2 regions of the Paenibacillus sp. JL3B1040 genome follow, and region 2 is predicted to be linked to the other one. Evidence: riboswitches for the same ligand, from Rfam matches in the RefSeq annotation. Region 2 holds a riboswitch; the other holds the start of a gene.
What was found. Region 2 has a riboswitch for cobalamin ahead of ACZF99_RS03320 (anaerobic ribonucleoside triphosphate reductase). Riboswitches for the same ligand answer to the same signal wherever they lie in the genome.
Positions count from the first base shown of each region.

Region 1: it holds a riboswitch for cobalamin, as region 2 does, so the genes downstream of both, metE (5-methyltetrahydropteroyltriglutamate--homocysteine S-methyltransferase) here and ACZF99_RS03320 (anaerobic ribonucleoside triphosphate reductase) in region 2, are expected to answer to the same signal.

Region 1 is NZ_CM169317.1:2,593,255-2,608,883, forward strand. It holds gene hrpB (ATP-dependent helicase HrpB) at 1-903, shown strand, start outside; gene ltrA (group II intron reverse transcriptase/maturase) at 1,449-2,840, shown strand; gene ACZF99_RS11600 (glycosyl hydrolase family 18 protein) at 3,255-5,345, shown strand; gene ACZF99_RS11605 (PTS sugar transporter subunit IIA) at 5,640-6,137, shown strand; gene nagE (N-acetylglucosamine-specific PTS transporter subunit IIBC) at 6,171-7,637, shown strand; gene ACZF99_RS11615 (sensor histidine kinase) at 7,802-8,662, shown strand; gene ACZF99_RS11620 (response regulator) at 8,637-9,284, shown strand; gene ACZF99_RS11625 (cupredoxin domain-containing protein) at 9,393-9,776, shown strand; gene ACZF99_RS11630 (metal-sulfur cluster assembly factor) at 9,904-10,203, opposite strand; gene ACZF99_RS11635 (hypothetical protein) at 10,232-11,473, opposite strand; gene ACZF99_RS11640 (DUF2249 domain-containing protein) at 11,487-12,062, opposite strand; gene ACZF99_RS11645 (multicopper oxidase domain-containing protein) at 12,107-13,105, opposite strand; cobalamin riboswitch at 13,330-13,527, shown strand; gene metE (5-methyltetrahydropteroyltriglutamate--homocysteine S-methyltransferase) at 13,672-15,629, shown strand, end outside.
Region 2 is NZ_CM169317.1:767,410-783,038, reverse strand. It holds gene ACZF99_RS03375 (ATP-binding cassette domain-containing protein) at 1-438, opposite strand, end outside; gene ACZF99_RS03370 (Gx transporter family protein) at 484-1,038, opposite strand; gene ACZF99_RS03365 (NusG domain II-containing protein) at 1,022-1,411, opposite strand; gene ACZF99_RS03360 (asparagine synthase) at 1,952-2,110, shown strand; gene ACZF99_RS03355 (manganese catalase) at 2,258-3,109, shown strand; gene ACZF99_RS03350 (AraC family transcriptional regulator) at 3,149-4,072, opposite strand; gene ACZF99_RS03345 (SDR family oxidoreductase) at 4,257-4,997, shown strand; gene ACZF99_RS03340 (hypothetical protein) at 5,072-5,491, opposite strand; gene ACZF99_RS03335 (hypothetical protein) at 5,805-5,981, shown strand; tRNA gene ACZF99_RS03330 (tRNA-Thr) at 6,279-6,351, opposite strand; gene ACZF99_RS03325 (MTH1187 family thiamine-binding protein) at 6,431-6,730, opposite strand; cobalamin riboswitch at 7,249-7,501, shown strand; gene ACZF99_RS03320 (anaerobic ribonucleoside triphosphate reductase) at 7,678-9,654, shown strand; gene nrdG (anaerobic ribonucleoside-triphosphate reductase activating protein) at 9,651-10,169, shown strand; gene ACZF99_RS03310 (ribonucleoside-diphosphate reductase subunit alpha) at 10,407-12,740, shown strand; gene ACZF99_RS03305 (ribonucleotide-diphosphate reductase subunit beta) at 13,755-14,786, shown strand; gene ACZF99_RS03300 (Na+/H+ antiporter) at 14,947-15,629, shown strand, end outside.

The DNA of each region.
Region 1 (15,629 bases), 1.8 Mb from region 2:
GGTCGGTATCTAATGCGGAACGGTCGGGGCGCCCAACTGCTCCTTAAGGACTCGCTGGGCTTCTCGCCGTTCCTGGCGATCGCCGAGGTCGACGACGAGGGGACGGAAGGGCGCATTCTGCTGGCGGCGCCGCTCGACGAAGAGGAGGTATACCGCCATCACGGGGCGGACATCGCCGAGGAGCGAAGCGCGGAATGGGATGACGCTTCCGGTACGGTGCGGGCGAGAATCCGCCGGACACTCGGCGCGATCGTGTTGCGGGAGCAGCCGGATCCCTCCCCCGGACCCGAGCAGATGACGCAGGCGCTGCTCAATGCGGTCGCCGCCAAAGGCGTTGCCATCCTGCCGTGGACGGAGAAGGCCCGCAAGCTGCAGGAGCGGCTGATGTTCTTGCACCGCCTGAACCGGGAGTGGCCGGATGTCTCCGACGAAACGCTGGCAGCGACCGCCGAAGTGTGGTTGGCGCCGTATTTGTCCGGCGTCCGCAAGCGGGCGGACTTGCAGGCGCTATCGCTATACGGCATGCTGGAGAACATGCTGACATGGCCGCAGCAGCGGGAGTTAAACGCGGAAGCGCCAACGCACCTGCTTGTCCCCAGCGGTTCGAAAATCCAGGTGCATTACGACGGGCCTCAAGCCCCCTACGCCGCCGTACGTCTTCAAGAAGTGTTCGGCATGATGGAAACGCCGCGGATCGGGTTCGGGCGGGTTCCGATCACGCTGCATTTGTTATCGCCGGCCAGCCGGCCGGTTCAGGTGACCGCGGACCTGCGCAATTTTTGGCAAAACACGTATTTCGAGGTAAAAAAAGATCTGAAAGGCCGTTACCCCAAGCATTATTGGCCGGATGACCCGCTTCAGGCGACCGCAACCCGGAAAGTGCGGCCGGATGGACAACGTTAGACCTCGACCAAACTTCAACGTTTCCCGACAAAATGAAGTTGAAAAATCGAATACATGGACCTAACCGTGGGCAATCCCATACCGTAAACGCGGCGATCTTGAGAGATCGCTGCGTTTTTTTGCAGTACGCCCAGCATGGGCGTCATCTCTAGGGTGAAAGTCCCGAACGGGGGCTGGCGAGCGCCTACCGTAGCCAAGGGCAAGGGTGTCCGTCGCGAGACGGAATCCGGAGGAAGCCGGAGGCAAAAGCACGGGCCAAGGTACACGAACTGGATTTGAGGCAGGATGAGTCGGATGAGTTGCCTGCACACGACGAAATCCAAAGCCGCCAAGGGCTCATCTTGTAAACTCCAGTGGTCGCGGGCGGAAAGATGACGTTCTTATCTGGGGAGGCCTGCGGGAGGAAAAAAAAAAAAAGAGCGAAGTTCCTTCGTAACCACAGTCGGGAGGCTGTGCTGAACCCGCAGGAGTCAGCAGAGGCCATAGTACGGGAGTACGGGACGCTGGAAACCGGAAGGGCCGAACCGAAAGGAGAGAGGAAACCGATGCGTTCGCGCGAAGAGCAAAGACAGCCGAATATCCCGAAAGGGAGCTGCCAGCAAAGAGAAGCGGTGAAGCCGCCAGGGTATGCTGGAGTGCCGAGTTCTTCGACGGCACAAATCGCCCCTTCCTCTCGCAAAGACCAGAACGACTTGTTGGAGCGAATGCTCGAAGGAGGAAACCTCCGACTCGCCTATAAGCGAGTGGTACAAAACGGGGGAGCTCCCGGCGTGGACGGTGTAACGGTAGCGGAGCTACAGGCCTACCTGAAAACATACTGGGAAACGGTGAAAGCCGAACTTCTAACGGGGACGTACAGACCGCTGCCCGTCAGACGGGTGGAAATTCCCAAACCCGGAGGCGGCCTGCGGCCGCTCGGCATCCCGACCGTGATGGACCGGTTCCTTCAACAAGCACTTCTGCAAGTGATGAACCCGATTTTCGATGCCCACTTCTCATGGTACAGCTACGGCTTTAGACCGGGGAAGAGAGCACACGATGCCGTGAAGCAAGCCCAGCGATATATCCAAAGCGGTCTGCGATGGGTCGTAGATATGGACTTGGAGAAGTTCTTTGACCGGGTGAACCACGACATTCTCATGGCAAGAGTGGCGAGGAGAGTGACAGACAAGCGAGTCTTGAAGCTGATTCGAGCTTACCTGGAAGCCGGAATGATGGAAGGTGGCGTCTGCCAGAAGACGGACGAGGGAACCCCGCAAGGCGGCCCGCTAAGTCCGCTTCTGGCGAACATCTTACTCGATGATCTGGACAAAGAACTGACAAAGAGGGGACTGAGGTTTGTTCGTTACGCGGACGACTGCAACATCTTTGTAGCGAGCAGGCGAGCAGGGGAACGCGTTATGGAATCGGTGATTCGCTTCGTGGAAGGCAAGCTGAAATTGAAAGTGAATCGGGATAAGAGCGCGGTAGACCGTCCGTGGAACCGAAAGTTCCTGGGATTTAGTTTCCTGTCGAACTCACAGGCAACGATTCGTCTAGCTCCTAAAACGATCTCCCGGTTCAAGGAGAAAATCCGGGAGTTAACGAACCGTACCCGGCCCATGGCGATGGAAGAACGGATTCTGAAATTGAACCGATACCTTATGGGCTGGATGGGATACTTTCGGCTAGCCTCAGCGAAGGGGCACTGCGAAAGATTCGACCAGTGGATTCGAAGAAGACTCCGAATGTGCCTTTGGAAACAATGGAAACGGGTACGAACCCGTCTCCGAGAGTTACGTGCTCTTGGCGTTCCGGGATGGGCTGCCTTTAAGATGGCCAACTCACGAAGGGGAGCCTGGGAAATGTCCAGAAACACAAATAATGCCCTTCCGACTTCCTACTGGGAAGCAAAAGGGCTCAAAAGCTTGCTTTCTCGTTATTTGGAACTTTGTTAACCTTTTGGAACGCATGTACGGTGGTGTGAGAGGACGGGGGCTAGCCGCCCCCTCCTACTCGATTTTTGCGAACCGCGAATTCGATTAAATAATAGAAATTTATCCTTTAATCGCCAAATCTATTATGATTTAATAGATTTGTAAGCGTTCCAAAGATTTCCTTTTGGCGCCGGGACAAGCTTTGGGGGCTTACGGGGATGAAGTGTGCTGTTGATTGCTGGGAGGTGATCGGCTGCGGCAGGCAGAGAAGAGACCAAGTCAGGAATCCAACCCAATGGGGATTCAAGAGGAAAGGTGAGTTGCTGACGAAGACGCAAGACCCGTGTCTCGGGCCCGATCGGGATGATTCAGCCAGAGTTCTTGCTGCTAGTTTTATTGCATTCCAATTTCGATGTGAAAGAGAGGGGTTTAGTGATGCATTCGATAAGAACCCGAAGTTTCGCCAAGAAGTGGAAGCTGTTTACCATGACCTGTCTCGCCGTATCTCTGCTGCTCCCGGGAGGACTGCTCCAACCGAAAGCCGCCGAGGCAGCCGACCCCTATAAAATCGTCGCCTATTATCCGTCTTGGGGGGCGTATGCTCGCAATTTTAATGTTTTTGATATCGACGCCTCCCAAATCACCCATATCAATTATGCTTTTGCCGATATTGCCTGGGACGGCCGGCACGGCAATCCGGACCCGACCGGGCCGAATCCGGTAACCTGGCCGACGCAGGACGAGAAAGGGCAGACGATCAACGTACCTAACGGCACGATCGTATTAGGCGATCCCTGGATCGATACCGGCAAGCAATTTCCCGGCGACACCTGGGATCAGCCGATCGCCGGAAACATCCATCAATTGAATAAGCTGAAGCAAGCGAACCCGCACCTGAAGACGATCATCTCGGTGGGCGGGTGGACTTGGTCCAACCGGTTCAGCGATGTGGCCGCCAGCCAAGTTACGAGGGAAACGTTCGCCAACTCGGCCGTCGACTTCCTGCGCAAGTTCAATTTCGACGGCATCGATTTGGACTGGGAGTATCCGGTTGCCGGAGGTTTGCCCGGCAATAGCTATCGTCCGGAGGATAAGCAGAACTATACGAAGCTGCTGCAGGAAATTCGGAACAAGTTGAATGCGGCCGGAGCCGTCGACGGCAAAAGATATTTGCTGACGATCGCGTCGGGGGCTTCGCCTTCCTTCGTCAGCAATACGGAGCTTGGCAATATCGCCTCTATCGTCGACTGGATCAATATCATGACTTATGACTTCAACGGCGGCTGGCAGCAGATTACAGCCCACAATGCGCCGCTGTACTACGATCCGGCGGCAGGCAGTGCCGGCGTGCCCAGCGCCTCGGCATTCAATGCCGACGCCGCGGTGCAAGGCCACTTGAACGCCGGTGTACCCGCGAACAAATTGGTGCTTGGCATTCCGTTCTACGGCCGCGGCTGGGATGGCGTGAACAATGCGGGCAACGGGCAGTACCAGAGTGCCAGCGGGGCTTCGTCCGTCGGAACCTGGGAAGCCGGCTCGTTTGATTACTACGACCTGGAAGCCAACTATATCAATAAAAACGGGTATACCCGTTATTGGAACGATACGGCCAAAGTTCCTTACCTGTACAATCCGTCCAATCGGCGTTTCATCACCTATGACGATTCGCAGTCGATCGGCTTTAAAACCGACTATATCAAGAACCACGGCCTGGCCGGCGCGATGTTCTGGGAGCTTAGCGGCGACCGCAACAAAACGCTGCAAACGAAGCTGAGAAGCGATCTGGGCGGCGGCGTAACGCCTCCGGGAGATACGATCGCTCCATCCGCGCCAACCGGCGTAACGGCCGCCTCCAAAACGGCCAACTCCGTAACGCTAACCTGGCAGCCTTCGTCCGATAATGTGGGCGTCGTCGGTTACGACATTTTCCGGAACGGAGCGCAAGCGGACAGCGTAACGGGGACGACGGCAACGATCGGCGGGCTTGCGCCGACCACGGCGTATACCTTTACGGTTGTCGCTCGGGACGCTGCCGGCAATGTCTCGCCGCCCAGCGCACCGCTCACGGTAACAACCGAGCCGGGAGGCAATACGGGCGACACGATCGCTCCGACCGCACCGGGCAACCTTACGGTGACGGCCAAAACTTCGTCCAGCGTCAGCCTGGCTTGGAGCGCTTCGACCGATAACGTGGGCGTGACCGCCTACGAGGTGTATAACGGCGACCAACTGGCCACGACCGTAACCGGGACGACGGCAACGATCAGCGGCCTTGCGCCATCGACTTCCTATACGTTTACCGTTAAGGCGAAGGATGCGGCCGGAAACAGTTCGGCCGCCAGCAGCGCAGTAACCGTAATGACGGATCCGGCAGGGACCGACCCGGCGGCGTGGGCGCCTTACACCGCATACGCCGTCAATCAACTTGTGACGTATAACGGTGTAACCTATAAAGTGATTCAAGCCCACACCTCGCTGCCCGGTTGGGAACCGGACAAAGTGCCGGCCTTGTTCCAGGCGCAATGAAGCCGAGAAACCCTGGACTTCCCGAAAAATTGACATTGCGTGAACGCTTTCAATTTTTCTATTGACGCTTGACAAAGCTTGAATTATTATAGTCACATAACCGAAAACCAAATGACTTTTGGCGTGTTACCGTTGATCCAAATGGGCATGAGCCAAGGAAAGCAGACCTATCTTTTATAGGCCTCTTTTCTTGGCTCTTATTTTTTTGCGCCCATTTCCACCGGTGCTTCGGATTAGGCATATCGTACTCGCAAATTTGCCAGAATATAGGTAGAAAGTTAGGAGGAGAGCCATTTGTTCACAAAATGGAGAAAGAAAAACACCGAGAGTAAAAGATTAGAGATCCTGTCGCCGTTGACCGGGGAAGCCGTGCCGTTAACTCAAGTGCCGGATGAAGCGTTCGCCGGGGGCCATATGGGGCCGGGATTGGCGGTTGAACCTAGCGAGGGGCGATTGGTGGCCCCGTTTGACGGCAAAATCGTTCATGTGATCAAAAGCAGCCATGCGGTGATGATAGAGCATCCGTCCGGCCTGCAGTTTCTGTTCCATCTTGGGATCAATACGGTGTCGCTCAAAGGCGAGGGCTTTACCGCCCATGTGACCGTAGGAGATACCGTGAAAGCGGGTCAACTGCTGATCGAGTTCGATCTCGCGGGCATTCGCGAAGCCGGTTATCCGGCGATCTCGCCAATCATAGTAACAAACGCCGGAGAAGTGACGAACAGCGTGGAAACGATCACCGGTCCTGTGACGGCAGGCGGCAGCGTCATTTTAAAGGCGGTTTTACAATAAAAATTCATAAGTCAAGGAAAGGATGGTTTGTGCATGCTAGCTTTTCTCCAGAAAATCGGTAAGTCACTGATGCTCCCGGTAGCAACACTACCTGCAGCGGCAATTCTGCTCAGATTCGGCAGCATCGATTACATCAAAGATTTTCACCTGGGCGATGGGGTAGGGGGATTCCTCAACACGTATATCGCTCCATTCCTGGCGGCAGGTGGGGGAACGATCTTCGACAATCTTCCGCTCATTTTTGCTGTCGGCGTGGCGATCGGTTTGGCCGGCGACGCGGTAGCCGCTTTGTCCGCAGTTATCGGTCATCTGATTTTGCTGAACGTGCTTGAAAGAGTGCCCGGCATTTTCCCAGGACTCATGCAATCCGCCGATACCAAACTAAACATGGGCGTTCTTGGCGGGATTATCGTAGGTTGTATTTCGGCCTATCTCTACAAACGGTATCACAATATCAAGCTGCCGGATTGGTTAGGATTCTTCGGCGGTAAACGGTTTGTTCCGATGGTCACCGCGGTGACGATGGTCGTGGTTGGTTTGATCTTCGGTTTGATTTGGGGTCCGATCCAAAACGCGCTGGATATCTTTGGCGATTGGGTTACCAGCTTGGGTGGTATCGGTTCGGCCATTCATATCGTTGCCAACCGTTTGTTGATTCCGTTTGGACTTCACCACATCATTAACTCGATCGTCTGGTTCCAAATTGGCGATTTTACCGATGCGGTCGGCCAAGTGGTTCACGGCGACCTGCATCGATTCTTCGCGGGCGACAAAACGGCAGGCATGTTCATGACCGGCTTCTTCCCGATCATGATGTTTGGTCTTCCGGCCGCAGCCTTTGCGATTATTCATACGGCTAGACCGGAAAGACGCAAAATGGTCAGCTCCATCTTTCTGGGAGCCGCGCTGGCTTCGTTCCTGACGGGGATTACGGAGCCGTTGGAATTTGCTTTTATGTTCGTCGCTCCGTTGCTTTATGCCGTTCACGCGGTTTTGTCGGGGATCGCAGCTTACGTAACTTATGCGCTGGGTATGAAGCTTGGTTTCGGCTTCTCCGCCGGATTCATCGATTACGCGATCAACTATCAAATTTCGACCAAGCCGCTGCTGCTCATACCGGTAGGTCTTGTTACGGCGGTCGTTTACTATGCGCTCTTCCGCTTTATGATCGTCAAGTTCAATATGAAAACCCCGGGTCGCGAAGACGCCGAGGACATTGCCGAAGCGACAGAGGACACCCCTGCCGGAACAGGCAAGGCAGGCGGCGACAACCGTTCGGCCAAAATTCTGGCCAACATCGGCGGGCCGGATAACATCGAGTCCGTGGATGCGTGCATTACCCGCCTTCGCCTCATCGTCAAGGACGATAAACAGGTCAACGATGCCGCTTTGAAACAGCTGGGCGCATCGGGCGTCATGAGACTCGGCAAAGGCGCAGTCCAAGTCGTGTTCGGACCGCAATCCGAAGCGATCAAGGACGACATTAAAAAAATGCTGTAAGGCAACGCACGTATGGCATAGCAGGGCGGAATCGCACTCCGCCTTGCTTTTTATTTTTACGGCTCAACCCAGCGAAAGGATTCAAAATTCGGTCTAAATCTTGCCATTCGGTCCCCGAGTTATGTAAAGTTAAGTCGATGGAAAACGATTTAAGGGGAAAAATGATGTCCTACAAATTCACGAAGTGGCTGATTTTGATCGTCCCGACGCTGGTGGTCGGGGTGTGGGAAGTGGTACGCCACCAATTTCTCATGCCGTATGTTTCAATGGAACTTGGCAATGTATTGACGCCGATTATTTTATTCGCGGTGAGCATGACCTTGCTGAACCGCTGGTTTGCCTATCTCGAACGCATGCAGGAGGAACTGCAGCGGGAAAGGGCGCTGAAAGTCCGGCTGGAACAGAGAGAGCAGCTTGCCCGGGAGTTGCATGACGGCATAGCCCAATCCTTATTCCTGCTCTCGGTGAAGGTGGACCGAGCAGAACGTCAGCAGCAATCCGCTGGCGGAGCTTACGACTGGAACGAGCTTCGCAAATCGATTCATGAAGTGAACCGATATGTGCGGGAGGCGATTTCCGACCTCCGTATTCCGCCGGATTCGAAGGAAGGCGAAACGGAGGAAGCTTCCATGGCTGCGCTCGTTCGCCGGATTGCCGCCGAACAGCAACTTGCCTTGCGTTTGGATTGGCAACTGGAGGAAGCGCGCTGGCCGGCGAAGGCGAAGATGGAACTGTTATCCTGCCTGCGGGAAGCGGTCATCAACGTGGCGAAGCACGCGGGCGTGCATGACGTCGAGATCGCGGCATCCGGGGATGCGCGGAACTTCGTCGTGAAGATTGCCGATCGCGGATGCGGTTTTATGCCGGAAGAGGCTGCGAATCAAGGCCGTTACGGCCTGCGGATTATAAGGGAGCGGGCAAACGAGATGGGCTGGGAACTGAAGATAACCTCCCGGCAAGGAAGTACGACGATCGAAATTAGGGGAGGAGGGATTGACGATGAAAGTTCGGGTCTTGGTCGTTGACGATCATCCGCACGCGCGGGAGGCGATCGGGGAGATTTTGGCCGAGGACGCAACGTTCGAAATCGTTGCTTACGCGGAAAACGGGGACGAGGCGATTGCCCAAACGGAGCGGTGGATGCCCGATTTGATCTTGATGGATATCCGCATGCCCGGCAAGGACGGCCTGGAGACAACCCGCGAGATCAAGCTGCGTTACCCTTACGTGAAAATCGTTCTGATCACCGTGTCGGATGACGCGGCCCATTTGTTTGAAGCGCTGAAGCAAGGGGCGCAGGGGTACCTGCTTAAAAATTTGGAGCCCGGGACGTGGCTGGAGTATTTAAGGGCCATCGCCAGCGATGAAGCGCCCTTGTCCAGTGAGCTGGCCTTGCGTATTTTGCAGGAGTTTCCGGTGAACAAAAAAGAAAGCGGAGAACACCCCCCGCTCACCGCCCGCGAACGGGAAATTCTCGGCTGGGTGGCCCAGGGGATGACCAATCGCGAAATCGCCGGGGTGCTGCACATTTCCGACCAGACGGTGAAAAACCATTTGAAAAACATTTTACAGAAGCTGCATTTGGAAAACCGCGTTCAATTGACGCGATATGCTCTGGAACAAGGGTGGATCGACCGGCGGGGTTGATGAGGCGAAATGATGTGGATTGCAGATACTGTGATAGAAATCACAAGCCGGGGGCTCTCCCCGGTCTAAACTGAGAATAGCTCTTAGTTGAAGAAGGGGGAGAAGCCGATGAATCACCGTCTGGTTGCGGTTGTCTGCTTACTTGGCGGGATGCTTCTGCTATCGGCTTGCGCCGACGCCCCGGGGCGCTATATCGGCGGTTCGGAGCCGGCGGCGGAAGCGAAAGGACCGATTAAATCATTCACCGTTCATGCCAGCCCATCGGGATATGACTTGACGGAAATCAAGGTCAAGCGGGGCGACACGGTGCGGATTACGCTGAAAAATACGCAGGGCATGCATTCGCTGAAAATCAAAGGATACAATAAGGAAGTCCGCGGCGGCAAATCGATCACCTTTACGGCGGATCAAGCCGGGACATTCGAGTTTTCCTGCAACATCTCTTGCGGCAAAAACCATAAGGAAATGAAAGGCACCTTTATTGTGAAATAAAAAGCTGACGGCCTCATCTTGTGATGAGCCGCCAGCTTTTTTTGATATAGGGGTTGGCGCTTTGTCGCTCTCTGAGCAAAAGGGATTATCCTGCAAAGACAGCGGGCAGGATGCCGCAAACCCGGGATCAAAAATACCCCAACTGCTCCTTCGCCGCCTCCGACATATGCTCCGGCGACCAGCGTGGCTCCCATACGATATCGATTTCCGGGTTCTGGATTCCCAACTGATCGTTAAGCACCCATCGGACGCCGCCGACGATCGTATCATGCATCGGGCAACCCGGCGTGGTCAAGGTCATTTGGATGTAGACGCGATCCTCATCTTCCCGAATATCGTAAACCAGCCCGAGATCGACGATATTGACGCCCAGCTCGGGGTCGTAAACTTCACGCAGACTTTCGCGGATTTGTTCAATTTTATTCATGGCAATCAACCTCCGATTTGAATGGTCGTTAATGAGCAAAAACCAAAGCGATCAAGGCAATGTAAGCGACGGATACGATGGACAACACGGCGCCTCCGGCCGCGATGACAACCTGTGAACCGCTAACCAGGCCGACAAGGACGGTCATATTTGCGCCAAGGATCAAAGTTAAGCCGAGATTCGCTTTTCGCTCGTCCAGCAGATCGGCCAGCACCGGCGTTCCCGGGCGGCCGGCCTGTTTGCCGTATTTGTGGGTCCACCATAGGAACGGCACGATTTTGGACACGTATCCAAGCACTGTAAACGAGACCCAGCAGCTTAAGTAAACCCAGCCGGCGGTAAGCACGGTACGGGTGTCCAGCAGATGTTCGGGCGATACGAGCGCCCGTACCGCGAACATGACGGCAAATATGGCAAGGAGTTGGCTCCCGGTTACCGTCCACTCAATGCCCGCCCCCGGACTGCGCTTGTGCCGCTTCCTGCGGATTTGCAGCAGGTGGGCATTGTAAGCGAGAATGGCCAAAACAATCAGCAGCAGCGCCGCGACTTTGCAACCTGCCGGCAAGCCGAACAGGAAAGAAGCCGCGCCCAGCAGAACTCCTGCATTCCACAACGCTAAGACAACGTATTCCAAACGGGTCGGATAATCATGAGACAAATAGAACATCGGCAATAGCTTATAGCTGAATCCGGTGATCAACAGTCCGAACCAGCCCAATGTACCGAGCCAAATGTGGGTGCCAAACAGATTTTCGTGCAGATCGTTATATAGACCGACCGCAAAGTTGATGCCCATCGCCATCCCGGATAAACCGGTGAGCAGCAGATACAGCACCGCGCAGGCCGTGCTGATCGTGATCGGGTTCCATGTGCCGGCCCGCAGCAGCGTAGCTGCCAGGTTCCAGACGAACAGGACGATGCCCGAGAAGGCGAGCGTAGCAAAACCGCCGATCCAATACGTATCGCCTTGGATGAAGCCGAACAGCAGTCCGAACAGACCTACGCTGAACAGCGCGTAATGAACGTACCCGAGCCGCTCGCTGTAGATGTTCGACTGCAAAATCACGTTGATCAGTTGATAGACGGCGCCCATGGCCAGCATGGTCGCCCAGCCCAGCACGAACAGGTGGACCTGGAACCAGCCGGCCGGGCCGCGTATATCCTCGCCGATCCAGCCCGTGAGCGACATCAGCGAGGTGGCGTGAAACAGGACGAATCCGAAGATTCCCGTAACGATGAACAAAAAGGGCAGACGGGACATGGCCGGCATCGGGTTCACCTCCTTAAGGTTTGCGGATTTGGACTTTGGCGCTTCCGTCCGGTTGTTCTTCCACCGTATAGGTGCAGCCTAGACCGTTTAATTCCTCGATCAAAAACACCGGTACCCGGTCGTTGTGAATATGCACCTCGTCGCCCGGTTTGCAGCGGTCCAGGGCGGCCAGCGTACGTACCATCGGCTGCGGTGGTTCAAGGCCGCGATTGTCAAGTTCGATGATGTTAGCGGAGGACTTGCCGGGCAGGCTCGACGCTTCCGGGGCCGCCTTCGCCGCATCGGCCGGCTCGGACCGGCGTAGCTTCATTGGCGCATTCTCGCCTTCGTCCTCCAGCCAGGCTTTATTTTTCTTGTGGACAAACGTGGTTACCCAATGTTCTTTGTCGTGCTGGGTTGATTTGCCGACAAGGCCCTTCATTTTCAGAAACCCAAGCAACGGCGTAGGTTTGAAGGTGGCGTGCAGCACGAAGATGTCGTCTTTTTCCAGTGTTTTTACGGTATCCATGATCAGTTGGAACGGCTCCATTTTGTTTCGGAGCTGCTCTCGGACGTCCAGTTCCACGATTTTGGCGTCTTGTTGATCCATAGGGCTTCACCTCTTTCATGAATTTACAATTAGGACTTCACAGCTTAATGGCTCATAGCCGGCGCTCCATGATCCAATCCGTCCCGGGTAGCGCGCAGGACGGCAGATGCTCCTAGGGAAGCGTCGTTCAACTGATGGGTGAGGATCGGATAATCGCCATCTTCCGTGACGGTAAACTCGACAACTGCGCCTCCCCCGGCCGGAAGCAACACGGTTTGCATGCCGTACAGAACGTTGCTTGGGTTGCCGTCCAGATACACGCGATCAAAGGTGGTCCCAACCACATGGAAGGAGGACACGTGATTCGGCCCGGCGTTGACGACATATAGCCGGATTTTGTCGCCGACCTTGGCGAGGAGGGGATATTCTTTCAGAGTGAAGTCATCGCCGTTAAATACGACATATTCCGGATTGCCTTGCTGAAAAGCGTCCATATCGTTCTCCGCATACCATTCGCTTTGGACGATGGTATACTCTTTGTCGATACTCGCATCCGTGGGGTAACCTTCCTGCGGTTCAACGATAATCATCCCGTACATTCCGTTGGCTACATGAAGCAGCACCGGACTTGCTCCGCAGTGGTACATGAATACGCCGGGCGTGTTCGCGGGGTACGTAAACGTTCCCTGCTCATCAGGCATAACCTCGACGAACTTCCGGCTGGGGGCGGCGTGGACCGCGTGGAAATCCATCGAATGCGGCATTTCCGGGTCCATATTTTGTAATGTAAACTCCAGCTGATCGCCCTGCTTCACGCGTAAGACCGGACCTGGCGCCGTACCGTTGAATGTCCAGGCATTGTAAAAGACGCCTTCGGAGATCTCTATGTCGGTCCGCTGCGCGGTCATTTCGATGCGTACGGTCTTCCCCTCGCGATGGACGACCGGCTCGACGGGCGGATGATGGATATGCGGCGCTTCCTCGTGCGGGGCGGCTTCATCGACCCGGGCATCCTCCTTCGGGAACGCAAACCAGGCGGCCGCCAGCATGACTAGGCCGGACAAACTAAGCAACAACCACTTGGGGATGTTCCGTGATTTCATGAGACATTCCTCTTTCTAGGGTTTATGGGTAAGCCCATGGCATTCTTGTTTGCTTAATTTCATCGTACGACGGGTTAATGGGTCGGATTGTGATATTAATCACTTGAATGTTGTCGAAAATGTTGTCGACTTTTGCGAACTCCGTCCCTTAAATTCTTACATTCCGATATGTTTGGTATTGTATTCGATGGGGACATGAAGTAAGATGATAGGTATATTCCAAACCGAATATAGCGGAAATAGGTGCTTCCGGCCATGTATGGCCGGAACTTAAAAGGGAAGTCCGGTGCGATGCCGGCGCGGTCCCGCCACTGTAACGGAGAAGTCGGATGCTTATTTGCCACTGGTGATCCAATCACCGGGAAGGCCGCATCCGGCGATGATGCCGAAGCCAGGAGACCTGCCTATTTCGACGGCACTGCTGTACCTACGGGAGATAGGGAGGTGTTAAAGATGCAAGCCATCGAACGAATGATCGAAGGTCCTCTTTAGCCATGCTGCTATCGGGGATCTTTTTTTGTTGTGGATTCGGCGTAAATAAGTTAAGCGATGGGGAGGAAATTATCATGGGAAATATAGTTAGCGGAAATCTGGGATATCCCAGAATCGGAGAACAACGGGAATGGAAGAAACATATCGAAGCCTATTGGGCGGGGAACATCACGGAGCATGAGCTGCACGACCGGTTAACCGCGATCCGACTCGATCATCTTCGCCTGCAGCGGGATCGGGGTCTCGGCGTGATCCCGGTCGGCGATTTTACCTATTACGACCACGTATTGGACACGGCGACGATGTTTGGTCTGGTGCCGGAGCGATTCGCTTGGAACGGCGACAAGGTGCCGCTGGATCTGTATTACGCCATCGCCCGGGGCAACGACCGGGCGGCAGCCAGCGAGATGACCAAATGGTTTAATACCAACTACCATTATATCGTGCCCGAGCTGGAGGCCAGAGAGCCGCGACTGACCGTTAACCGGCCGCTCCTGGCTTATTTGGAAGCCAAACAGGAGCTGGGCGTGGAAGGCAGACCGGTGCTGCTTGGGTTGTTCACTTTGTTGAAATTGTCCAAAGGGGAAACGGCGGGCGATGTGGATGCTTGGATTGATCGTTTGCTGCCGTTATACGTACAGGTGCTGCGGGAGCTGGAAGCGGTCGGCGCGGCTTGGGTTCAGATTGACGAACCGGCGCTGGTCGTCTCTCTAACCGAAGAGGACGTTCGCCGGCTTGGCTTCATCTACCGGACGATCGCTAGGGAAGTGCCGAAGCTGCGGGTCATGCTGCAAACCTATTTCGATGCAGTCGAACGTTACGAGGCGCTCGCCGAATTGCCGGTGCATGGCTTAGGGCTGGATTTCGTCCATGGCCGGGACGGCAATCTGGAAGCGCTGCGGCGTTACGGATTTCCCGCCGGCAAGACGTTGGGGGCGGGGCTCATCGATGGCCGGAATATTTGGCGTGCGGATTTGGACGAGGCGCTGAGCCTGCTGAAAGAGATTCGCGTCTTAGCCGGGGAGCCCGAGCTTATCGTGCAGCCTTCCTGCAGTCTGCTGCACGTTCCGGTATCCGCGGCCGGCGAAGAGCGGCTGGCATCGGTGCTGCGCGAGGCGCTGGCGTTTGCCGAGCAGAAACTGGAGGAGCTGACGAGCTTGTGCGAGGCCGCAAGCGGGGAAGGGCCGGCGCAGGCGCGGTTCGCGGAGAACCGCCGCGCGCTGGCGGCGCTCGCCGCGGATCCGGCCCGCAGCCGCGCCGCGGTGCGGGAGGCGGCGGATAAAGCCGCCCTAGCGCCGGCTGCCCGCGCCAGCGAGTTCGCCGAACGGCGCCGCAAGCAGCAGGCCAAGTGGCGGCTGCCGTTTCTGCCGACGACGACGATCGGCAGCTTTCCGCAGACTGCCGAGGTTCGGGCTGCCCGCCAGAAATGGCGCAGAGGCGAATGGAGCCCGGAAAGGTACGAGGAGTTCATCCAGGCGGAGATCCGCAAATGGGTGGCGATTCAGGAAGAGCTCGGGCTCGACGTGCTGGTTCACGGCGAATTCGAGCGCACCGATATGGTGGAATTTTTCGGCGAGAAGCTGCCGGGTTTTGCCTTTACGCAGGGGGGCTGGGTACAGTCGTACGGCACGCGTTGCGTTAAACCGCCGGTGATTTACGGGGATGTCGAGTTCGCCGGTCCGATGACCGTCAAGGAAACCGCCTATGCCCAAAGCCTTACGACCAAACCGGTTAAAGGCATGTTGACGGGACCGATCACCATCCTGAACTGGTCGTTCGTCCGTAGCGACTTGTCTCGGGAGCAAGTCGCCTTTCAAATTGCCTTGGCGTTGCGCAGCGAAGTCGAAGCGCTGGAACAGGCCGGAATTGGAATGATCCAAGTGGATGAACCCGCGCTACGCGAAGGGCTGCCGCTCAAGCGGAAGGATTGGGCGGAATATTTGGATTGGGCGGTGAAGGCGTTCCGGGTGACGACGTCTTCGGTCAGGGACACGACGCAAATTCATACCCATATGTGCTACTGTGAATTTGA
Region 2 (15,629 bases):
TTGTCCCCCCGACAGCTCGGCGGGATGTTTGGACAGCAGATGGCCGATTTGCAGTTTATCCGCGTATTCCCGCACGCGATGCACCATTTCCTCCCTTGGCAGGTTCCGCCCCTCCAGGCCAAAGGCGATATCCTCTTCCACGGTGGCGCCGATAAATTGATTGTCCGGATTTTGAAACACCATCCCGATCCGCGGACGCAGCTGCGAAACCGTATTCCGGTCCAACCGGATTCCTTCCACGTCAATGGTGCCGCCGTTAACGGCCAGCAATCCGCCCAGCAATTTGGCCAACGTCGATTTGCCGCAGCCGTTGGGCCCCACCAGCGATACCCACCTGCCCGAAGGGATGCCGAGCGTGATTTCGTGAAGTACGGGATGCGCCGGGTGATACGCGAAGGAAACGTCCCGAAGTTCGTAAGCCATTCCGGTTTCGCCCATTTCTCTCTCCCCCCTCAGGAATGCTAAGTGCGGGCCCTCCCCGGCTTAAGCCGCTTCCGCCAAAAAACCTTCAAATAAAGACAACTTCGACAGCGACGGAATCAAATATTTCACGGCAATCCCGACCCCAATCCCGGTAAGGACCCCCATAATCAACAGCATCGGCAAGTAATAAAAAATATTCGATGTATTGAAATACAGCGCAGCCGCAGTCAACTGCCCGATATTATGGGCAATCCCCCCGACAATGCTGATCCCGATTACGCTTAACCGTTTGCGTCCAACCAACAGCAGGAACCACATCGCCGCAAAACTGAACAACGCCCCCATAATACTGAACAGGAAGCTGGAAAAAGTCCCGAAGATAAACGCGGTCAACAGCGTCTTCAGCAGCACCATCATCAAGGCGTCGCGGGTCCGCAGAAAATAGAGGCAGGTCAGCACCATGATATTGGCTAACCCCAATTTCGCGCCCGGCACGCTCATGTTCACAGGAATCACGGATTCCACCAGGCTGAGCACCACCGCCACCGCCGCGAAGATCGCCACGATCACCGTTCTTTTTAACATGAGGTTGGATTGTTCATTTAATGAGTGCATCAATATCGTCTCCTTCTCCCGAGGATACCACTTCGACCATCAATTTATGTGGAAGGCACACGATCGTCCCGCCGTTCCGGTCGATAAATCCGAAGGTCAGGCACAATTTGTCCGGGCAATCGGCGTCAATCATCTCAATGCCGTAATCATGCACCTTCAAAATGTTGTAGCCATACTCTGTTTGAATATCCACGGTCTGTTCTTCCCCGGTCAATTGCACCGTTTTGAACAGCTTCCCGTCAACCGTGATTCTGGCTACCCGGTTCTCATTGTTGTGATTGTTTTCACTTGAATCGCCAAGCCATCTCGGCACCAAGAACACCAAAGCGACGGCGACGATGAGCCCGATCAACAGGATATCTCCACGTTTCATGGCAAACTCCCTTATTTTTTGATTATATAAATCTTAGATGAACTCATTATACATGGTGCCTTCCACACTACAGTGTGACATATGTCTCACCTTGTGGTGATTTCCCTTGGTTTCACAAAATCATCACTTTAGAAGGCAGATTATGGGAATAAAAGTATATTGCATTTTTTAATTACTTAAAGTATAATAATTAATTAGATTGTTATGACGGGATTGTCGTTCCTCAAAAGATTATAACTCTCCTTATACCATTCCGGTATGAAATTCCTATTTGAATGACCCAATAAAAGTAAGAATTTTGATGTTTTTCTGATTCACGCTGGCGCGGTCATCGGAGCCGCAAGGACAAATGAGAGGTAGGGCTTTTGTTGTTTTAGAAACAGGCAGTATGTTGTAGTCAAAGCAGGAACACCGGCCGGTCTTCACGTGTACATGAAGGCTTGGATAACAATACGAAGCGGGCATTGGCGCGAATAGCCGATGCCCGTTTTGCTTAGACTAACGTTGTCTTTCCAAACAAAACCAAAGGGGTGTCCTGAGATGCGCGAAGGTTTGATTCCTACCGTTCTTGGAGCCGTAGTATCCGCTTCGGCCGCAACACTGCTTGGAAGCAAGTACAAGCTTGCCGCTACCGGCGTGCTTGGATTCGGCTTGGCTCATATCGTGCTGGGCACGATCGACCTGATCGAGCACCGGTAGCTGTCGTTTGGGAGATGAACGCCCGGGAGCCGTCGCTTCCGGGTTATTTTTCGCGTTCGGTCCGGCTTGGTCTATTTTTAGGTCCAGGCAATTTGAGAAAACCGTTTGAATACACATCTCTCATGATGATTTTACGGAGGGATGAGTTTGTTTTTCCATATTAAAGAGCTGCAATACCATGCCAAACCCGAACGTCCGGATCCGGTATATGCCCGAAGACTTCAGGAAGTGCTTGGCGGACAATTCGGGGAAATTACGGTGGCCATGCAATACCTGTTCCAGGGCTGGAATACGCGTGGAGATGGCAAGTACCGAGATTTGCTGCTGGACACCGCCACTGAGGAATTGGCCCACGTCGAGATGCTGGCCACAATGATCGCCCGCCTGCTCGACGACGCGCCGATGGAGACGCTGGAGGACGCCGCCAGAGATCCGGTGATCGCCGCCATTCTTGGGGGCTCCAATCCCCAGCACGCTATCGTTACCGGGCTTGGCGCAGCACCCACGGACAGCAACGGTTATCCGTGGAACTCCCGATATACTATTGCCAGCGGCAACCTGCTTGCGGATTTTCGGGCCAACTTGAACGCGGAGTCGCAAGGACGGCTCCAGGTGGCCAGACTCTACGAGATGACCAACGATAGAGGCGTGAAGGATATGCTGTCCTGGCTGCTTGCCCGGGATACGATGCATCAAAATCAATGGATGGCCGCCATTAAAGAGCTCGAGGCCAAGGAAGGCGGCGTAGTTGTCCCTACCACCTTCCCGAAGGAACGGGAGAAACGGGAAGTTTCCCACGTACTCTTCAACTTTTCGCGGGGTGAGGCAAGCGCAGCCGGCCCCTGGGCACACGGCCCAAGTCCCGACGGTGCCGCATTCCAGTATGTTCCCCAGCCTCAGCCGCACGCCCCCGCCCCACACTTGCCGCCGGCGCCTCCGCGCGTTTATAACACGCCGCCACAGGCGATAAAAAATCAACCTAATCTACCGCCGATGTAATTCATGCACCGTCAAGCGCTTCGAAGCGCCTGGCGGTGTTTAGCTTTGCACCGCGGCGATCGCTTCGCGAAGCTCCCGAATATCCAGCATCGGAGGCCGGCCGTACATCCGGGCATATTCCCGGCTGAATTGGGACGGGCTCTCGTAACCTACGCGGAAAGCCGCGTCGGCGGCCGGCATCCCTTCCGTCAGCATGAACCGGCGCGCTTCCTGCAAGCGTACCGTTTTCTGGTATTGCAGCGGACTCAGGGAAGTGACGCGTTTGAAATGTTTATGAAACGCCGATGTACTCATGTTCACCGACTCGGCGAGCCGATCAACGGCCAGCGGGCGGTCGTATTCCCGGTTGATTCGTTGAATGGCCTTGGCGATCCTTTGCGCATGACTTCCAATGATTGCAAATTGGCGGACGAGCGCGCCTTGTTCGCCTTGAAGCACGCGATACAGAATTTCGCGGATGACAAGCGGCGAGAGGATTGGGATGTCCTCGGGCGCGTCCAACAGCTCCAGGAGCCGTACAACGGCTTGGAGCAAGGCCGGCGATACCCGATTGACCGCAACCCCGCGGCTCGCCTCTGCCCTGTCCGACTGCCGAGGCTCGCCCATCTCTTTGACGATGTCCAGAACGACATCCGTATCGAAGCTGAGCTTCGCAGCCAAATAGGGCACCTCCGGTGAAGCCTCAATAATTCGGCCGATCATCGGCAATTCCACGGAAACGACCAGGTAAGTCGATGGATCATATCGGTAAGATTCGTCCGCCAAGGTGACCGTTTTTGCCCCTTGCGCCACAATGCAGATCGAGGGCTGATGCACCGATTCCATCGATTCCGACGTTTTCGTGGCATACCGCAAGGTCAAGGCGGGCACCGATGTCAAGTAGGTGCCGTCCGCCGGGGCATGTCGCTGGATGAGGTTGGCCAATTGCTGTATGGATTGTTTCGCTCCCCCCGTTTCGTTCACCTGGTGTAGTCTCCTTTCGCGCAATCAGATTATTCCAACATCATAACCGGATGAGAGAGGATTAGGCAAGAATTGAACAGTTACGGTCTAACGGGTACAGCCGTTCCTCCCTTAAAATGAAGAGGCAAGGCTGAGCAGGAAGTCGAACGGATCAGCCAAATTCGGACCTAAGGAGCGAACGATGATGAATCATTTACACGAAAAAGTTGCCATTATCACCGGAGCATCGCGGGGCATCGGCCGTCAGATCGCCATCCAATTGGCGCAATGCGGGGCCAAGGTAGTCGTCAATTACACCGCGAATCGGGAGAAAGCCGAGGAAGTGGTCAAGATAATCGAGCAAGCCGGAGGTACGACGGCGGCCATCCGCGCCGATGTCAGCAAGGTCGGCGATGTTGAAGCCTTATTTGCGAAGACGTTCGAACTCTTCGGGCGTGTGGACATCTTGGTCAACAACGCCGGTATCTTGGAATATACCGCCATTCAGGACGTAACGGAGGAGTCGTTCGATCGGCATTTTGCGATTAATGTCAAAGGAACTTATTTTGCTTGTCAACAAGCCATGAAACACATGGCGGCTGGCGGAACGATCATCAACTTTTCGACCTCCGTCTCGGGAGCAATGCTGCCGACGTACAGCGTGTATGCCGCAACCAAAGGCGCGGTGGAGCAGTTGACCCGCCAGTTGGCCAAAGAATTCGGCCCACGGGAGATCATCATTAACTGCATAGCACCCGGGCAAGTTGCAACCGAGTTGTTTCTAAACGGGAAATCGGAGGAGCGGATTGACTCTTATCGCCGCATGAACGCCTTCGGCCGATTGGGCGAGCCGGAGGATATCGCTAACGCGGTCGAGCTCCTTGTCAGCGACAAAGCCCGTTGGATTACGGGACAGACCCTCCGCGTCAATGGAGGATTTAATTAAGCTGAGATACGGAAAATCCCCCTCCGGCTAAGGCTACCGGAGGGGGACTCAGGGTACGGAATCGGGCAATCGGCTTATCCGCCGATCGCCATGGCCGAGAACACAATCGGCCCTACGACTCTCGCTGTGCTATTGTTATCTTGATTTTCAACGATCAGCTGATAGTTTTGGACTCCAAGCGGGGCATGTTCGACCATATGCACATTGATGAGCCCCCAGTCGTTGAAGGCATCCTCCAATTCTACCAGACCATAGAAGATTTCGGTGCCCGCTCTCCAGATGCGCACCAGCACATTTGGCGTATCGGCCAGCGCCTCAACACCGATCGTCGCCTTCAATTCGACACGGTTGGTCAAGGATGCGGGGTCGGCCGGGTCGATGAACACGGAAACCGCCGCAATTTGCACGCCGCCAACAATCGGAATCGGAATATTCACGCCATTCGTGACCGGTGTCACTACAGTAGAGTTGTAATCCAAAAGCGTTTTTGCCATACCATCTTCTCCCCTTTGCTAAGGTATGTTCTATTCTATGTCAGGGAGATTTCAGAATCTTAGATGATTGCATCGGTAGAATTGACTCATTTTTGCGATAAGCACGAGACCGAAAGCTAAACTTTTGCCACCATGTCCTTCATTCCCAATGGGAGGAGTAACGGGCCGGAGACATCCGACGCATAGCATACCACTCCGCATTATTTACACGATTTGAAATAGACCGCACCCGGTGCGGTCTATTTGGGTATTGATTCTATCGCTGCGAGGATGGTTGAATTATATACAGATGGGTTAATTATGGGGGACTACAATGAACGACTGGGAAAAACAAGAGAAAGATAAGTTAGGAGAGTATAAACGAAAGCCCTTCATCAATTTTGCCGATTCAATGAATCGCGCTGAAATCGGTGATTGGAACGCCTTAGCAAAAGGCGGTTTTTTGACCACCTTTGTCATCATTGTGGGGCTTTTACTTCTTTCGTCCTAAGGCCCTGTTTGCACTAACGCTTGCAAGCGTGCTTATTAGGGCGAAAAGAGGGGCGTTTCGGCTCTAACGCTGACCAGCACGCTTATGGATGCGAAATCGCCCTGCTTCTGACTAAAAACGGGGAAATAAGCTCTCCTCCAAGCGTTACATTTTGCATGTCCTCGTTTCGGAGCCAATAGCATTACCTACAAGCGTTAGATTCTCAATGTTCCTATTCCTCCATCAAGTCCCTTTCCACGCAAAAAAACGCGGCCCCCGAAATCCTCGGAGGCCGCGTTACGCTTGCCTTATTAAGTATGCTGGTGAAGGGATTCGAACCCCCGACCTACGCATTACGAATGCGTTGCTCTACCAGCTGAGCTACACCAGCAGGTTCGTTTTTAGCGAACAAAATTTATTATACCCCGATTTGAAAATAATGCAAGCATAAATCTCTGGAAATTTGCAGATCACAATTTCTCGCGAACGGAGCGCAGCTTCTGTTCCGACGAGCTGGCTTTGTCGCGGCGGTCGTCGATCTTGATCGACGTCGACACGCGGCCGGCCCCCGACTGAAACGGCGCTTCATGGATGGCGCGGATCGCGGCGAACACGTCGTCCAGCGGCCCTTCAATAATCGTACTCATTGAGGTGAGGGTAAAGGTGATCCCCTTCTGCTTCTCCAGTACCCGATGCAACTCGGCGACATAAGCGCTCAGGCTGGTGCTTCCCGTTCCGATCGGAATGACGGTCACTTCGGCGATAGCCATATTAGTCCCTTCTTTCCTGGTATGGATATGGATGAACTCCGTAGACTCGGTTTTCCTCCTATACGTATTCTACCCGTCCTTGCTCTTGAAGATCAACCGAATCATGGAGTTTGTTACAGAGGCCCGACCTCTAACGGAACGTAGCGCCCTTATTCACTCATTCCCCGGTGATTTCCCGCTGTAACGGAACTCAGAGACTTTATTGGCCTCAAATGGCGGAGATTCAGCGGCATTTGCCCGGAATAAGGTCTTCGGGTTCCGTTAGAAATCGAGACATCTGAAATACGAACAAATAGCGGCTTCAGGTTCCGTTAGCCAATGCCGCTCGTTCAAGCGCAGCCCCCCAACTATCCTCCTGGTTCCCGGGTCCCATTCTAAAATGTTCACAATTTCCCCTCGTCCCCCGCTCTCCGCATCACTGTGCGGCTCGGAGATTTTCACGTTGTTTTCAGTCTACTTTCAGCACAAATCCCCCGTTTACAAACACAACATCTTGGGCTATTCTTAGATCATCGCAACAAAATATAGTGTGAACGGGTGATCCGGCGGACAATCCGCCGGACCTTAAAAGGGAAGTGCGGTGCAAGTCCGCTGCGGTCCCGCCACTGTAATCGGTAGCTAGGCGCTGGAGACGAAGGGTTCCATCTTGTTCGTCTTTTAGGCCCAGCCGTTCGACCGACATTTATGCCACTGCGGCTTGATTCATCGGCTGCGGGAAGGCGTCGGCAACGCCCCGAAAGCCAGGAGACCTGCCCGTTTGGAAGACACCGACGGAAAACCTGCGAGGAACAGGGATGGTGTCCGCTTGCCGCTGAACTTAGGGCTTCTGTTTCTGTGCCCTACCCCATCGTTGTATGCAGCGCATTCGGGCATGTTCACCCTCGTCGGGTTGGACATGCTCTTTTATATGAAATAAAAGCTTAGTTTATGGGGAGGAGAACTTTGTTATGGCATTGCTAAACCATACATATACCGGCCGGGACACCTTGCTGGATGAAGTCATTCAATTAGGCGAGGAAATCGTGCACAGCCGCAATCTCGAGGTGTTGCGCGAGAACGCCAACTTGAACGGAGAGAGCTTCTCCGGCAAAATGAGTAAATTCGGCAGCGAGTATGCCAAATGGTACGCAAACCATTTCGTGATGCCGGCCCGATTGGTGCAGGCAATTCAAGACAACGTCGTCTACGTTCACGACCTGGACCAATACGCCATCGGCACGACCAACTGCATCTTCATCCCGTTCGACAAGCTGCTGCGCGAAGGCTTCAATACCGGGAACGGCAGCGTACGTCCGCCGACCTCGATCATGACGGCGATGGCGCTGGTGGCGATCATTTTCCAATCCCAGCAAAACTCCCAATACGGCGGCGTCTCCGCGAACAAGCTGGACTTCGATCTCGCCCCGTACGTCGCCAAATCGTTCGCCAAGTACTTCCGCAAAGGTCTGGATTATTTCGAGGAAGGCGATGCCAGCGCCGTTTCGGGCAACATCACGATGAGCCGGAGCGACCTGCGAGAGCAATATCCAAGAACATTTCATTACGCGCTGAAGGAAACCGAAAGCGAAACGCTGCAGGCGGCCGAAAGCCTGGTCCATAACCTGAACACGATGTCGAGCCGGGCCGGCGGGCAAATCCCGTTCACCAGCATCAACTACGGCACCTGCACCTCGCCGGAAGGACAGCTGGTCATCAGCTCCCTGCTCACCGCGACGATGCGCGGGCTGGGCAGCGGGGAAACGCCGATTTTTCCGATCCAGATTTTCAAGTGCAAGCAAGGCGTCAATCAGAACCCCGGGGAACCGAACTACTCCCTGTTCCTGAAAGCGGCGGAATGCTCGGCCAAACGGCTGTATCCAAATTTCGCCAACCTGGACGCCCCGCTCAACCTGATGTATTACGATCCGGCAGACCCGGATACGGAATTTGCCACCATGGGCTGCCGCACCCGGGTGCTGGCCGACCGGTTCGGACGGAACCATCTGTCCGGCAAGGGCAATCTTTCTTTTAATACGTTGAATCTCGTTAAGCTGGGCCTGGAGCACGGCATCGCGCTGGGCCAACGCAAGGAGGCCGACGAACGCGGCTTCTACCGCGAACTGACACATTACATGGATATCGCGCTGGAGGGGCTGCTGCACCGCTTCCATATCCAGGCCTCGCAGAAAGCGAAAGCTTCGGATTTCATGATGCGCGAAGGCGTTTGGGAAGGCGGCGAAGCGCTGGGACCGGACGACACCGTCGGCGACCTGCTGAAGCACGGCAGCTTGTCCATCGGATTCATCGGACTGGCCGAATGCATGAAGGCGATGTACGGGAAGCACCACGGCGAGGACGAAGCGGTGTATCAAAAAGCGTACGACCTGATCGCCTACATGCGCGATTACTGCGACCGCCAAAGCGATATCCACAACCTGAACATCACGTTGTTCGCCACTCCGGCGGAGGGGCTGTCCGGCAAGTTCACCAAGCGCGACCGCGCGGTATACGGTCCGATTCCGGGGGTCGTGGACCGCGAGTATTACACGAATTCGTTCCATATCCCGGTTTACTATAACCTCAGCGCCGCGCGAAAGATCGAGCTGGAGGCCAAGTTTCACGGGCTGTGCAACGCGGGGGCGATCTCTTACATCGAGCTGAACGGCAATGCCCGCAGCAACCCGGCGGCGTTCCTGAAAATCGTGCAATACGCCCTGCAGCAGCAGGTCAGCTATTTCAGCATCAACCACCCGATCGACCGCTGCTCGGCCTGCGGCTTCGAAGGGATCATCGGGGCGACCTGCCCTTCCTGCGGCAGCCACGAGAACGACGTGCATATCCGCCGTTTGCGCCGGGTGACCGGCTACCTGACCGGCGACTTCCAAACGCGGTTTAACGCCGCCAAGCAAGCGGAAGTTCGCGACCGGGTCAAACACGACGTATGAAGCTTTGCGGCTACTACCCGGAATCCATTAATGAAGGCGAAGGCTTGAGGGCGGCGATTTTCATCAGCGGCTGCCGTCATTACTGCAAGGGCTGCTTCAGCCCCAAAACCTGGAACTTCGATTACGGCGAACCGTTCACCTTGGAGCGCGAAACCGAAATCATTCATGACATTAAAAATAATCCCCTGCTGAGCGGGTTATCGATCCTTGGCGGGGATCCTTTCTTCTCCGCCGCCGAGGTCAGCGGGTTTATCGACCGGCTGGTTACCGAAACGGGGCCGGTATCGATCTGGATCTACAGCGGCTATACCTATGAAGAATTAATAGAACGCCCCGGCTCACCCGAATATGAGCTGCTGCGGCGCTGCGAGGTGCTGGTTGACGGAAGGTTCGTAGAGGAGCTTCGCGACCCTTCCCTGCTCTATCGCGGGAGCTCCAACCAGCGGCTGATCGATATTCAGCAAAGTCTGCGGCAGGGACAAGCCGTCTTATGGGAGTCCATGTTCTCTTTCTAGCCCATTTTCTCGGTGCTGAAAAACTCACTTTTTGAACACGAACGATAGAAGTTTCTGGTATAATTAAAACCCTGTGACCTTCGTCACAGTTTGACAATATTGATCACGGAGCGCAAACGGGTTTGCGCCCCCTTTTTTCACCTGTTATCTGCAATTTGAAAATTCAAGTTTTGCGGTAACGCCAGCCATTCACAGCATTCTTCCTACTTTAATTCACGGAAAGCGAGGATTCATCCGATGCCTACTCTAGTGACAAAACCCAATAACCGACAGCTTGCGTTTGACGGCGAGCGCCTTGGCGTATATGCCGACCGTATTTTGCAAGGTCTACATAACCTCGATAAGGAGCGCCTGCTGCGCGGCGTGAATGCCAAGCTCCGCCGCGACGAGGTGACCGGCGAAGAGATCAGCAACGCCTTTACGATGTCCGCCCTGGAGCTGGTCAGCAAAGACGAGCCGGATTGGAAATTCGCGGCCGCCCGCTCCCTGCTGACTTCCCTCTACAAAAAAGCGGCGGTAAACCGCCGTTACAAAGCTTACCCGGAGGAGCCGTACGGCTCGTTTTACCACCTGATCTCCGAGCTGTGCAAGCTGGGCATTTACCGCGAAGAACTGCTCGAGTGCTACACGAAAGAACAAATCGAAGAACTGGGCCGCACGATCGCCCCGTCCTGCGATTTGCTGTTCGACTATATCGGCCTGCTGACGTTAACCGAACGTTACCTGGCGACCGACTTCGACGGACGGACGATGGAGCTGCCGCAGGAGCGCTACATGGTCATCGCCATGTACCTGATGCATAAGGAGCCGGAAGAGAAACGCCTCGAGCTGGTGAAGGAAGCGTATTGGGCGATGAGCAACATTTATATGACCGCCGCGACCCCAACGATGTCCAATGCCGGTAAAAAAGTAGCCGGCCAGCTGTCCAGTTGCTTCATCGATACCGTGGATGACTCCCTTGAGGGCATTTTCGACTCCAACACCGATGTGGCCCGTTTGAGCAAAATGGGCGGCGGTATCGGCGTCTACCTCGGCAAGGTCCGCGCCCGCGGCTCCGATATCCGCGGCCACAAGAACACCAGCTCCGGCGTTATCCCTTGGATCCGCCAGTTGAACAACACCGCCGTCAGCGTCGACCAGCTCGGAACGCGGAAAGGCGCGATCGCGGTTTATCTGGACGTTTTTCATAAAGATATTCTCGCTTTCCTCGACCTGAAGCTGAACAACGGGGACGAGCGGATGCGCGCGCATGACGTTTTCCACGGCGTCTGCCTGCCCGACCTGTTCATGGAGGCGGTCGAAGCCCGCGGCGAATGGAATCTGTTCTGCCCGCATGAAGTGAAGAAAACGATGGGCTGGAAAGACGAGAACGGGCGCGCGCTGGGTTTGGAGGACTTCTATGATGAGGAGTTCGGGAAAGGCAGCTTCCGCGAAAAATACGCCGAGGCCGTCGCCCACCCTACCCTCTCGCGCATCACGATGCCGGCGATCGATATCATGAAGCGCATTCTGAAATCGCAGTTGGAAACCGGTACGCCGTACATGTTCTACCGCGATACGGTGAACCGCGCCAACCCGAACCGCGCGCATGGGATGGTATACTCGTCCAACCTGTGTACGGAAATTATGCAAAACCAATCCCCGACCGTCGTCGAGCAAGAGGAGCTGGTGACAAAGGACGGGCAAACCCGGATCGTCGTGTCCAAAATCCCGGGCGACTTCGTTGTCTGCAACCTGAACTCGATCCACCTGGCTCGTGCGGTGCCGGCCGGCGTGCTGGAACGGCTGGTGCCGATCCAGACGCGCATGCTGGACAACGTCATCGACATCAACAATATCGAAGTGCTGCAGGCGCAATACACGAACAGCCAATATCGGGCGATCGGGCTCGGCACGTTTGGTCTGCATCACCTGCTCGCGCTCGAAGGCATCCGCTGGGAGTCCAAAGAGGCCGTGGCGTACAACGATGCGCTTTACGAAAAAATCAACTACCTGCTGGTCAAATCCAGCATGGAATTGGCCAAGGAAAAAGGCAAATATCCAAAATTCGCCGGCTCCGACTGGGAGACGGGGCATTACTTCGAATCCCGCGGTTATGTTGACGGCACGCGCGAGGGCAAATACGTGACGACCGAACAATGGCGCGAGCTGCAGAAGGAGGTCCACGAGAACGGCGTCCGCAACGCTTGGATGTTCGCGATCGCGCCAAACGGATCGACCTCGATCATCGCCGGCTCCACCGCCAGCATCGATCCGCTGTACGAGCTGCTCTCCTACGAGGAGAAGACGACCTACAAGATCGCCAACCCGGCGCCGGACTTGTCCGAAAAAACGATCTGGTACTACAAGACGGCGTTCCTGATCGATCAGCACTGGTCGATCGACATGGCCGGCGCCCGCCAGCGCCACGTTGACCAGGGGCAAAGCTTCAACCTGTACGTGCGCCCGGACATCAAGGCCACCGAGTTCCTGGAGTTGCACCTGCACGCCTGGAAAGCCGGGCTGAAGTCGACGTATTACGTGCGCAGCCGGGCGCTGACGATTGAGGAGTGCGAGTCGTGCGCATCGTGATCTCAACCCTCCCCACCCCTCCCTTACCGTAAGGGAGGGCGCCCAAGGGCCCGCTGCCCTCTGGTCTCCCGCAAACTGGGGGAACGTGGGAGTGACTGAGGCGCTCCTGCACGCTCTCCCCTGCGGGGATACGCTTAGGTTGGCTCGTGGAACGCTTTTCCCCCTTCGGGTACGTCTTACTTTGGGCGCACCCGGGTCACCTGGGAAACCGTGCTGCTCATGACTGCTGCTTTCGAGGCACCCGGGGGACGTAGGCGCCGGGAGCGCTTCTCGCCCTTCGGGCCCGCTCTACTGCGGCGCTCCTGCGGGGCGGGGACTGCGACTGTGGCGGTAAATGGTGCTACAGCGTGCGTAACCCTCGTTGTCCCCTTCGGGGATGCACTTTACTTCGGAGCAAAGATTAGTTAGTTAAGTGACGATAGAGCGGCAAAGGTGCTTGAAATGCCACTGCGTGCTAGAAGGCGTTGTCCCCTGCGGGGATGCGCTTACTTCGGAACAAAGATTAGTTAGTTAAGTGACGATAGAGCGGCAAAGGCGCTTGTAATGCCACTGCGTGCTAGAAGGCGTTGTCCCCTGCGGCGATGCGCTTACTTCGGAGCAAAGATTAGTTTGTTAAGTGACGATAGAGCGGCAAAGGCGCTTGTAATGCCACTGCGTGCTAGAAGGCGTTGTCCCCTGCGGGGATGCACTTTACTTCGGAGCAAAGATTAGTTTGTTAAGTGACGATAGAGCGGCAAAGGCGCTTGTAATGCCACTATGTGCTAGGAGGCGTTGTCCCCTGCGGGGATGCACTGACTACTGGTGCAAAGATTAGTTAGTTAAGTGACGATAGAGCGGCAGGGGGCGGTTGAAATGCCACTGCGTGCTCGGAGGCGCTGTCCCCTGCTGGGATGCGCTCTCGTTTGAGCATATATACATGCGGGGAATAAGAGCATTTCAACCCGGCGGCCCATAAACTGCATTTTCCAGCCATCGTTCAACTTACGCCATCACATATTTAAGGAGCGAAATCCCATGCAACTTCAAACGATTTTTAATACGGAAGCGCCGAATAAATCGACGCGGATCATCGGCGGCGAATGCTCGGGCATCCTGAACTGGAACGACATCCGCATGCCGCATATGTACAAGCTGTACAAAGTGCTGCTGCTGAACCATTGGATCGCGGACGAGATCCCGATGGCCAAGGACGCGCAGCAATTCGCCCTGCTCGACTCGGAAGAGCAGCGCACGTTCAAGATCAACATCTCGCTGTTGGCGGTGCTCGACTCGATGCAAACGATGTTCGTCGGCGATGTGAAGCGCTACTTCACCGACTCCTCGCTGGAGGCGATTTCGGCGATCATCGGGCAGCAGGAAGTGGTCCACAATCAATCGTATTCTTATGTGCTCTCTTCGATCGTGTCCGAACAGGAGCAGAAAGAGATTTTCGAATATTGGAAACATGATCCGGTGCTGCTGGACCGCAACAAGTTTATCTCCGACATCTATCAGAACTTCCGCAACGAACCGACGCCGCAGTCGTTTTTTGAAGCGCTGGTCGCCGACCTCATTCTCGAGGGGATTTTCTTCTACAGCACGTTTGCGTTCTTCTACAATCTGGCGCGCGACCAGAAGATGATGGGGACAAGTCAAATGATTTCGTACATTCAGCGGGATGAGAACCAGCACTGCTACTTTTTCGCCGAGGTATTCAAGCAGTTGCTGATCGATTATCCGGAGCTGAACACGAAAGAAAACATCGACTATGCGTACCGCACGATCGACCGGGCGGTAGAGCTCGAGACGAACTGGGCTCACTATACGCTGAAAAATGTACAAGGCATCGACTTGAACGAATTGTCCGATTACATCAAATACATCGCCAACAAACGCTTGATGCTAATGGGCCTGGACAAAGCCTACCAAGGCGTCGATATCAACTGCATGCCGTGGATCAAACCGTTCTCCGACGAGGCGCTGAATGCGACGAAAACGGACTTCTTTGAGGCCAAATCCCGCAATTACGGCAAGGTCGGCGACGACAACGGGTTCGACGACCTGTGACAATCGCGCGGCATAACTGCCCTTCCGCTGGTGACTGCGGGAGGGTGTTTTTTTGCATAAAATGGACTCGCATTTCCTTACGGTTTAAAATAATAAAATATGCTAATATCAACTACCCCATCGGCCTCGGGCCTGAACTATCGGAAGGATGTTTGCATTTATGGATTTACTGATCACCGTGATTATGCTGCTCATCTGTCTGGTGGCCTCGAACATCATCAGCCACTATATCCCGTTTATCCCCACGGCGCTTACGCAAATCGCGCTCGGGATCATCATCGCTTTAACCTTTAACGGGCTCTCGCTGGAACTTGAGACGGAATGGTTTTTGCTGCTGTTCGTTGCTCCGCTGTTGTACAACGACGGCAGGCATTTCCCCCGCGATCAGCTATGGAATATGCGCGGGGCGATACTCGGGAACGCGATCGTTCTGGTGGTACTGACCACGCTGGGAGGGGGTTACCTGATTCATGCGGTAATTCCCGGCATTCCGCTGGCGGCGGCCTTTGCGTTGGCCGCAATTCTGTCTCCTACCGATCCGGTGGCCGTCAACGGGATTGCCAAGCGGATACATCTCCCGGAAAAGGTGCTGAATCTCGTCCGAGGGGAATCGCTGATCAACGACGCCTCGGGCCTGGTTGCCTTCAACTACGCGGTTGCCGCGGTCGTGACGGGATATTTTTCGCTGCGAGAGGCCTTGTTTGATTTTTCCTATATGTTTGTGATCGGGGCCGTGCTGGGTCTGGTGCTCAGCTTGATCATGACCTGGATCCGGTTCTCCCTGCTCAAGCAAGGGATTAAGGACGCCACGCTGCATTCGCTGCTGCAAATTCTGACCCCGTT